3 regions of the Neobacillus sp. NPDC093127 genome follow, and region 2 is predicted to be linked to each of the others. Evidence: riboswitches for the same ligand, from Rfam matches in the RefSeq annotation. Region 2 holds a riboswitch; each other region holds the start of a gene.
What was found. Region 2 has a riboswitch for S-adenosylmethionine ahead of ACIQCO_RS04470 (methionine ABC transporter ATP-binding protein). Riboswitches for the same ligand answer to the same signal wherever they lie in the genome.
Positions count from the first base shown of each region.

Region 1: it holds a riboswitch for S-adenosylmethionine, as region 2 does, so the genes downstream of both, ACIQCO_RS18265 (LLM class flavin-dependent oxidoreductase) here and ACIQCO_RS04470 (methionine ABC transporter ATP-binding protein) in region 2, are expected to answer to the same signal.
Region 3: it holds a riboswitch for S-adenosylmethionine, as region 2 does, so the genes downstream of both, ACIQCO_RS16455 (sugar ABC transporter substrate-binding protein) here and ACIQCO_RS04470 (methionine ABC transporter ATP-binding protein) in region 2, are expected to answer to the same signal.

Region 1 covers NZ_JBIVOP010000014.1:14,499-17,779, reverse strand. Annotated here, with positions in the region: gene ACIQCO_RS18275 (VOC family protein) at 233-670, shown strand; gene ACIQCO_RS18270 (S4 domain-containing protein) at 1,196-1,690, shown strand; SAM riboswitch class I at 1,838-1,941, shown strand; gene ACIQCO_RS18265 (LLM class flavin-dependent oxidoreductase) at 2,050-3,099, shown strand; gene ACIQCO_RS18260 (ATP-grasp domain-containing protein) at 3,115-3,281, shown strand, end outside.
Region 2 covers NZ_JBIVOP010000002.1:265,045-268,325, forward strand. Annotated here, with positions in the region: gene ACIQCO_RS04465 (O-acetylhomoserine aminocarboxypropyltransferase/cysteine synthase family protein) at 1-979, shown strand, start outside; SAM riboswitch class I at 1,313-1,422, shown strand; gene ACIQCO_RS04470 (methionine ABC transporter ATP-binding protein) at 1,749-2,774, shown strand; gene ACIQCO_RS04475 (methionine ABC transporter permease) at 2,767-3,281, shown strand, end outside.
Region 3 covers NZ_JBIVOP010000012.1:8,266-11,546, reverse strand. Annotated here, with positions in the region: gene ACIQCO_RS16460 (sugar ABC transporter ATP-binding protein) at 1-423, opposite strand, end outside; gene ACIQCO_RS16455 (sugar ABC transporter substrate-binding protein) at 508-1,623, opposite strand; SAM riboswitch class I at 1,753-1,861, opposite strand; gene ACIQCO_RS16450 (MFS transporter) at 2,123-3,281, shown strand, end outside.

The sequences.
Region 1 (3,281 bases), on a different contig from region 2:
ATTTTTTGCGAATTATGTACTCCACTATTTCAAATGCAAAAGCGAGGGGGAACAAGATGCACAACTTTTTAAAAGGTTTATGAGCGGAACAGAAGAGAATGTGAAGGATTTTACTTAAGCTGGGGCAGTTTAGTTGAAGAAGGATATTTTCTGTTTTAAGCGAATTAAAATTACAAACAAACCTTAAACGAATACAGGTATTGAAATAACAGGAACATAGGAGGTATGAGATATGAAGATCAATAGAATAGATCATGTGAGTATAAACGTAAATAATATTTCAGAGGCTAAAGCGTTTTTTCTTGATTTAGGACTTGAAGTGCAAGCGGAATGGGAATTGGATGGAGAACAGTTGGACAGAATAGTTGGGCTTAATGATGTTAAAACGGCATGTGTAGGATTGGGGATGCCAGATGGTCAGGCATGGATAGAGCTAGTCAAATTTTATACGCCGTCAGATGAAAAAGATATTCAGCAACCTTTTGCAAATACGCTGGGTATCCGACATATTTGCTTTGCTGTTGAAGATATTGAAGCTATTGTTGCAAAATTGAAAAAGAAGGGCACAGAAGTCTTTAGTGAGATACAGCAATATGAAGAAAGTTATAAGCTATGCTACGTTCGTGGTCCAGAGGGAATTATTTTAGAGTTGGCGGAGAAAATCAGATAATTATTGAATGGGACTTTAAATGATTTAGATATCCAACTTTAAAGATTTTTTCTTAAACTATCGGGTCGTTAGTTTAGGTTGAAGGTCGCTGCGGCGGTCTTTTTCCTTTTTGTACTATCGAAGCAGAATAGTGAGATAAGATAATGAGGGCTGACTAATGGGATTTTGAGGAGTTACTTGGGATAGAAGAAAGTAAACGTTTGCATTTAAATGTAATTATGCGGTAAAATGAGAATAACTCTATTTGGATAGAAAGGATACAGGAGAACACGTATGCCAAAATTTACTTTGTAATGATCAATAAATTGGATAGCATCACCCTCAAAAAACAATGTTTTTTTCTCAGGGGGTAGTATGCCCATTTTTCTCATTACAAAGGAACCAAGCAACCCTGTAGTCTCGATGCGAAAGGAGGTCCTTGTGTAGGATCTCCTTTTTAATTTTTTCAATTTAATTTTATACCTCGCTGCAAGATATCCAAATAGATGCTTGCGTTCCTTTATCTTATTAAGAGGTGAAGGATTAATGTTAAATATAGCATTCCACTGGAAACTTTCTCAAATACCAGAACGAGCTGTAAAGAAGCACTGCAAAATGTGTGGCAGATTATCAGTTTTTACGGACACCAATGTGCGAAGGCATAACGCAAACGGAAAAAGCATATACAAATATGCGATTTATAAATGCGAAAAAAATCATACGTGGAACAAAAAGTTAGCTATTTATAAAACGTTCTCTGAGCATGTTGCTGAAATTGAGGAGCAGAAAGAAGAATATTCAATTATGTCAGCCATACCAATAACCAGCTTAGCAGAACAAGGAGTAAAGGTGATACACATTGTACTAGATGATGTGATAGGAAAACATCGAATTGATAAAGTGCTTGCAAACCAAATTGAGGATTGGAGTCGATCACAGATCATAGGAAAGATTGAAAAAGGAACGATTCAATTAAATGAACAAGTCATTAAACCTAGTTCAAGATTGTCAAAGGGAGAACGCATTTCCATTTTCATTTGATGAAAAACATTTAGCAACCGAACTAAACTTTAAAACCTTTCCGTGTCTATAAGTAGTTATTTAGAGTTTAGAAATATTTGATTGACAATTTGATAAATTTAAACTATTATCACTTTAGTTAATTAAAAAATTGAATGTACATTTTTCTTCTTATCCAGAGAGGTGGAGGGACTGGCCCTTTGAAGCCTCGGCAGCAGGTTCTTATGAATACTGTGCCAATTCCATCAAGCACACTGCTTGAAAGATGAGAAGAGGGTAATAAAACTCTCTTCTTAGGAGGAGAGTTTTTAATTTATACATAAATCCAACTTAAATAATAGGAAAACTATAGAATTAGAATAGTAGAGGAGAGAATACAAATGAAATATGGTTTTTGGTTACCGATTTTTGGAGGCTGGTTACGTAATGTGGAGAATGAAAATATGCCGCCTACCTTTGATTATGCAAAGAAAGTAATACAATCTGCTGAAAAATGGGGATACTCAACTACCTTAATAGCTGAATTATATTTAAATGATATAAAAGGACCGGAGCATGACTCACTTGAAGCTTGGTCTACAGCAGCAGCCCTTGCAGCAGTGACGGAAAAAATTGAAATTATGACTGCGATTCGCCCTGGTTTTCATAATCCTGCTGTAGCGGCCAAAATGGCAGCAAATATTGATCAAATCAGTAATGGGCGTTTTACTCTTAACGTTGTTTCTGCTTGGTGGGCAGAAGAAGCACGTCAATATGGGGGTATTTTTACAGAACATGATGAGCGTTACGCTCGTACCGAAGAGTTTATTGATGTACTAAAAGGTTTATGGACAGAAGAAACCTTCAATTATTCTGGTCAATATTACGAATTAAAGGATGCGAAGCTTGCACCGAAACCTGTTCAAGGACCAAACCCGATTCTTTATGCAGGCGGTGAAAGTGAAAAAGGTAAGCAAACCATAGCGGAAAAATGTGATGCTTATGTTATGCACGGTGGTACAGTTGAAGAGATTGATCAAAAAATAACCGATATGAGGGCACGCCGTGAACAAACTGGCAGTGCGCCATTTAGTTCATTTGGCATGGCTGCTTATGTTATTTGCCGTGATACAGAAGAAGAGGCTCTGGCTGAGCTTGAAAAAATCACGACTGTGAAAGACACTAGCGGATATGCTGGCTTTAAAGATTTCACTACTAAATCACAATTAGAGCAACAAATCCAATTACAGGATTACTCTGTATCCAATCGCGGCCTGCGACCGAACTTAGTAGGAACACCTGAGCAAATTGCAGATCGAATTTTACAATATGAAGAAGCTGGCATAGATTTATTGCTATTGCAATTTTCACCTCAATTAGAGGAAATGGAACGCTTTGCAAAGCAGGTTATACCGTTAGTTGAACAAAAACGTAGTTTAATAAAGAACTAGTGAGGGGACATAATGATGAGCAAGGTATATGTGATACATGAAAATAGTGAGTGGACAGTTCATTTAACAAAAAGGTTAGCGGAACTTGGTGTTCCTTATGAAGAATGGCATTTGGACGAAGGAACGCTAGATTTATCAAAAGAGCCGCCAGAAGGAATCTTCTATAGCCGAATGAGTGCATC
Region 2 (3,281 bases):
CTATGGCGGAACCTATAATTTATTTGCCGTTACCCTTCCTAAATACGGAATTAACGTGAAATTTGTCAACCCGGATAATCCTGAAAATTTCCGCACGGCGATTACTGAAAAGACAAAAGCGGTTTTCGCTGAAACGATTGGGAATCCGAGCTTACGCGTACTCGATATTGAAAAGGTAGCGGATATTGCTCATGAGGCGGGGGTACCATTAATTATTGACAATACCTTTGCGACACCATATCTTTGCCGGCCAATTGAGTATGGTGCAGACATTGTCGTTCACTCGGCAACAAAATGGCTGTTGGGAAATGGCACGTCAACTGGCGGTGTGATTGTCGATGGCGGGAAGTTTGACTGGAATTCGCCGAAATTCCCTGGTTTCACCACACCAGATGCGAGCTATCATGATCTCGTTTACGCTGAAGCCTTAGGTGCGGTCGCCTATATTATCAAAGCACGCGTCCAGCTATTACGTGACCTGGGACCGGCACTAAGCCCGCAAAATGCTTTCCAGTTCACACTTGGTCTTGAGACACTTCATGTACGGATGAAAGAGCATGTTGCCAATACGAAGGAAGTGGTGGATTACTTAGTTAATCACCCTGCAGTGGAATGGGTTTCATACCCAGGACATCCATCACATCCAGATCATGAATTAGCGCAAAAGTATTTGCCAAAAGGTGCCGGTTCCATGGTTGTCTTTGGGATTAAAGGTGGCAAAGAGGCAGGGGCTAAATTGATTGATGCGATTACGCTCTGGGCCCATGTTGCCAATGTTGGCGATGCGAAAAGCTTAATCATTCACCCGGCAAGCACCACTCATCAGCAATTAGATGCGGAAGGGCTTAAGTCTGCGGGGGTATCAGAGGATTTAATTCGGCTATCCATTGGGATTGAAAATGTCGAGGATTTAATCGAAGATCTCGAATCAGCGATTGAAACAGCAACCGGCTTAGCTTCCCTAAAAACAAATGCCTAAATTCAACTGATATCATTTTCCAAATAAATTCTCGTTGTATAGGAAACCATAGATTCATTTAGGAGTGGATAACTTTGACCAGGTTCTCTGAATCCAGCTCCAGCGCCCTAGCGGCTAATGTCCTTCGCGCTCCGCCCTACGATAAGTCAACATCGGGCAGCGAAGCTCTCCGTGTTTCCTTTATCTCAGTTGGAGCGCTCCAGGCCATACGCCGCTGAGCAGGGCGCTTCCGCTTTTTGTTCTTGACACTGCTTTTTATCCATGATACGATAGCACTCGTAATATCATAACTTAAATAATTTTACGTGTTAATTGAATATAGAATGCTGTAAGCTCTTATCAAGAGAGGTGGAGGGATGTGCCCGATGAAGCCCGGCAACCGTCAATATTTATTATTGAAATGGTGCCAATTCACACAAAGCGATTGCTTTGGGAGATGGGAGAAAGGATTGTTTTAATGATGCCTTTCTGCCTGTGCAGAGAGGCTTTTTATTTTTAAAAAAGGCTGTGTTAAAAGTGAATGTTGATTTCCGTTCCAGGCGCTTCGCTTTCCGCGGGGCGGGCGGTGAGCCTCCTCGGCGCTAAAGCGCCTGCGGGGTCTCACCTGTCCCGCTGCTCCCGCAGGAGTCTCGCGCCTTCCACTCCAATCAACATTGTGCTCAAAATCAACAATATTCTTTAACACAGCCTAAAAAAAGAATCTTTTCTTGATAACAGTCTAACTCTATAAACAAGAATCTGTAAATTGGATAAGAAGCAGGTGATTCAAGTGATATCGATAAAAAACGTCAGTAAAATTTTTCCTTCAAAACAGGGACATTTAAAGGCAGTTGATGATGTAAACCTGGAAATACAAGACGGCGAAATTTTCGGAGTGATTGGATATAGCGGTGCCGGGAAAAGTACGTTAATCCGGATGTTAAATGGACTCGAGCTGCCAACAGATGGAACCGTTACGGTAGCCGGCCGGGTGATTTCGAAGATAAAGGGTGCCGAGCTCCGAAAAGCACGTCAGGAAATCAGCATGATTTTCCAGCATTTTAACTTGCTGTGGTCAAGGACCGTAAGTGAAAATATTGCTTTTCCATTAGAAATTGCTGGGGTAAATAGCTCCCAAAGAAACAAACGAGTGCAGGAACTTATTACACTAGTTGGTCTCGAAGGCAGGGAAAACGCCTATCCTTCCCAGCTAAGCGGCGGTCAAAAGCAGCGCGTCGGAATTGCAAGGGCACTTGCCAACAATCCAAAGGTATTGCTTTGTGATGAAGCAACCTCCGCGCTCGATCCGCAAACGACCGATTCGATTTTGGATTTGTTAGTCGATATTAATAAGCGGCTCGGGTTAACCATTGTCTTGATTACGCATGAAATGCATGTCATCCGAAAGATTTGCCACCGGGTAGCGGTCATGGAAAGCGGGAGCGTCGTTGAGCTTGGTCCGGTGCTAGATGTGTTTAAACACCCGGAGCAGCCGATTACGAAACGATTTGTCCAGCAGGTAACCGAACCGGAAGAAACGAAGGAAACAACCCAACATCTACTCGAACTTTATCCGCATGGTCGTGTGGTTCAGCTCTCGTTCGTTGGGGAGACAACAGAACAGCCATTAATCACAAATGTAATTAGGAATTTTGATGTGGTTGTCAATATTCTTCAAGGGAAAATTTCACACACGCAAAACGGATCATACGGTACATTATTTATTCACTTGGATGGGCAAGTAAGCGAAATAGAGAAGGCCATCGATTATATTCACTCACAGCAAGTTGGCGTGGAGGTGATCAGTAATGGCTGATTTTATGGAAATGGTAAAGTGGGACAAATTATTTGAAGCAACACGTGAAACGATCTATATGACTTCCATTTCCGTGTTTGCGACATTTGTTTTAGGATTGTTACTTGGTCTGCTGCTGTTTTTAACAGATAAAGGGAATATTTGGGCCAATCGGACCGTTAATGTCGTTGTTGCCGGCTTTGTCAATATTTTCAGATCGATTCCCTTTATTATCTTAGTAGTTTTATTAATTCCCTTTACAAAATTATTGCTTGGGACGATACTTGGGGCAAATGCGGCGCTTCCAGCCCTCATTATTGGTGCAGCCCCTTTTTATGCGCGAATGGTAGAAATTGCGCTTAGGGAAATCGATAAAGGTGTGATTGAGGCATCGCAATCGATGGGGGCAACCCATGGCCATATTATTTTTAAAGTATTAATACCGGAATCTTTACCGGCATTAATTTCTGGGATCACCGTTACAGCCATTTCACTCGTCGGCTTTACGGCAATGGCTGGAATTATTGG
Region 3 (3,281 bases), on a different contig from region 2:
TGACAACTCGCTCACCAGCGTCTTCGTTGAAAGTCTAATATTCATACTGGACAATATTTGCGCCGCTTTTTGATGAATTTCCTTCCATCTCATCCATTGTCGTTTTCCCATGTTATGAACGGTGTCCAGCAGCATGATATTTTCAGCCACGGTTAAATAAGGAATAAGGGCCGTATCTACCTCCTGATAAACAATTTGAATACCAGCATTCTGGGCATTTTTCGGGGAACGAATTTTCAGGTCTTGCCCATTCATCGTTATCTCGCCGGTATAGTGGTCATAGGCTCCGGAAAGAACCTTCATTAACGTTGATTTTCCCGCACCATTTGCCCCTATTAAGGCATGAATTTTCCCCGTTTCCATCGAAAAATTGACCTGGTTTAACGCCTTCACGCCTGGAAATTCAATTGAGATATTTTTCATTGCCAAAGTTGAACTCGTCAAAATGCCACCCCCTATCAAAACGACACTCCCTTAATCGATAGAAAAAGAGAGTGCCAGCCTAAATTACTTTTTATAATGCTTCTTCAACGTTTTCATCCAATCTTCTTCAAAGGCCGTGGACTGGCCCCAGCTCGGGATGATTTTTGAAAGATTAACCATGTTCACTGGATCCTTAGAGTCCTGAAGATTTTTTTGGGAAACAAGTGATGCTTCTAAGTCATAGGTTTTAGGTGTTTCTTCGCCAGCCAGTTTTTTCGCAAGTAATCTCATGTCGACAGCGCCGATTAATTTAGGATCGACAGCGGCTGTATACTTCCAGGCACTGCCTTTTCTTTGGATATCCTGCAAGTCCGCATTGGAAACATCAATTCCATAGATTTTCACTTCTTCACGACCTGCTTCTTTAAGCGCACGTGCAGCGCCAATCGCAAAGGCATCCCACGTAGCAAAGATTGCGTCAAGTTTGCCCTTAGGGTATTTGTTCAACATCGCTGCAACAGCATTTTGCGTTTGCACACTTGTATCCGCTGCCGCTACGCCAAATCGTTCCACTTCTTTAAGCCCGGGGTTTTTCGCAAGCACGTCCTGATAAACTTTGTTCCGACGGACCATTGGCGGGAAGCCATCTACCCAAAGATAAGCAATATTAGCTTTACCCTTCGTATCCTTTATGAGCTGGTCTAGAGCTAAGGTTGCTAATGCTTCATCATCCTGAGAGGTAAGCGTCACGCCTTCAACATTCGCCAAGTTCGGATTCGAGTCAAATGCAACTACACTTTTTCCTTTTTCTACGATTTTCTTTACATCGTTTACAGTGGCATCGTCGTCACCGTGTGAAATGATAAATCCATCATAATTCTGATCTAATGCCTGATTGATGGCATCGTGGAATTTCGCTGTGTCCCCATTTGCTGTAAACACGTCTACCTTTATCCCCAATGATTCTCCTTCTTCTTTTGCCCCGGCTAAGAATTGGGCTGTATGGTCGTCACCGCCAATTTTACGGATGACCTTGATTTTCAACTGATCACCTTTGGAAAATGCCTCCGGTACCCCTTCAAGGGAAACCTTTTTATTGCTGCTTGTTTGTTTTGTTTCTCCACCTGAAGCACAGCCTGTGAGTAATAGAGTTGCTGCCAATGCTGATACGAGCGTAGTTTTTAATAAATTCCTTTTCATCTTTGAAACTCCCCCTTTTTACTTCTTACCAATTAACACATTATTCCTATTGGAAAGGTTAGCTTTTATGTAAAATAAAAAACCTCTCCAGAAAAGAGAGGTTTCATCACAAATAGACGGATTACTCCTCTCTTATCTCTCAAAACAATTACTTGTTTTGCAGGATTTAGCACCAATTCCTTGTCGGAACGGTTGCTGGGCGTCATCGGGCCAGTCCCTCTGCCACTCTTGATAAGAGAACGTATTATTCATTTAAAGTATTAAACTTAATTTAAACTCCTATTAACAAGTTGTCAATAGTGTTTTGAATATTTTTAATAAAGTGATATCCAAAACCCCTACATTTAGGGAAAAATAACACAAGTTTCAATTTAAGTGCTATCGCTTTATAAACAATTGAAATTTCGGTATGATAATATTTAGTAAATCGAAATAAATTTTAGAAAGAAGTGTTAATTACTTGAACCAGCAGGAAAGTGCAAAACGTAATTTACTGATCATGTGGTTTGCCAACTTCTTTGTAGCCGGAAGTATGACGATGGTTATGCCGTTTATTTCGTTGTACATTGAGTCATTTGGTGATTTTTCCGAAACATATGTCCAACATTGGTCAGGGTTAACATTTGCAATTACATTTGTATCCGCCTTCCTTTTCTCACCTATTTGGGGAAGAATTGGCGACCGCTTTGGGAGGAAAAAAATTCTAATCTTTTCCGGATTAGGAATGGCCTTATCGATTTTTCTTATAGGCTATGTCCATTCCGTTTGGCAGCTATTTATGCTCCGGTTTTTCATGGGATTCTTTTCGGGATTTATCCCGATGTCACAAGCTTTTATTTCAACGCAAACACCGAAACAGGTTGCCGGAAGGGTCCTTGGGACATTGCAAACCGGGAGCATCACTGGTTCGTTGTTAGGGCCGATGTTAGGCGGAATATTGGCAGATTCCCTTGGCTATTCCACCACCTTTAAGTGGACCTCCATTTCCATATTCATCTCGGCCCTCCTTGTCATTGCCACAAAAGAATTTCTACTTGAAGCCAAAAAGGGCACAAAATCCCATTATTCAAGCAAGGAAGTATTGAAGCATATTACGCGCAATCCCGTATTATTAACCGTGCTGCTAATCTCTGCTCTTGTCCAGATTGCACACTTTAGCATCCAACCGATTTTGTCCTTATTTGTTAGTAATCTGCACGGCCCAGCAAATATTGCCTTTTATTCAGGGATTGCGTTTTCCGCCGCAGGTCTAGGGAATTTAATGATGTCGAGGAATTGGGGGAAAATTGCTGATAAGTATGGCTATATCAAAATACTGATCATTCTTCTTTTCTTGGCGGGAATTGTCTACCTGCCGGGAGCAGCCGTTACAAGTTTTTGGCAGCTTGTCATCATCCGCTTCGCTCTCGGTGTCACGATTGGCGGCATTATTCCTGTGCGGATTGCTTATATCCGCCAAGAAGCACCGATTGCGATGCAAGGGGAGGTACTTGGCTACAATACTAGTTTAAGGTTCCTTGGGAATATCATCGGGCCGTTATTAGGTGGATTCGTATCCGGCTCCTTTGGATTTTCCGCGGTATTTATCAGTACAAGTGCCTTATTGGTTATCAGCGGTTTTATTTTACTTGTCTCCATGCAGCGAAATCCAAAACTTG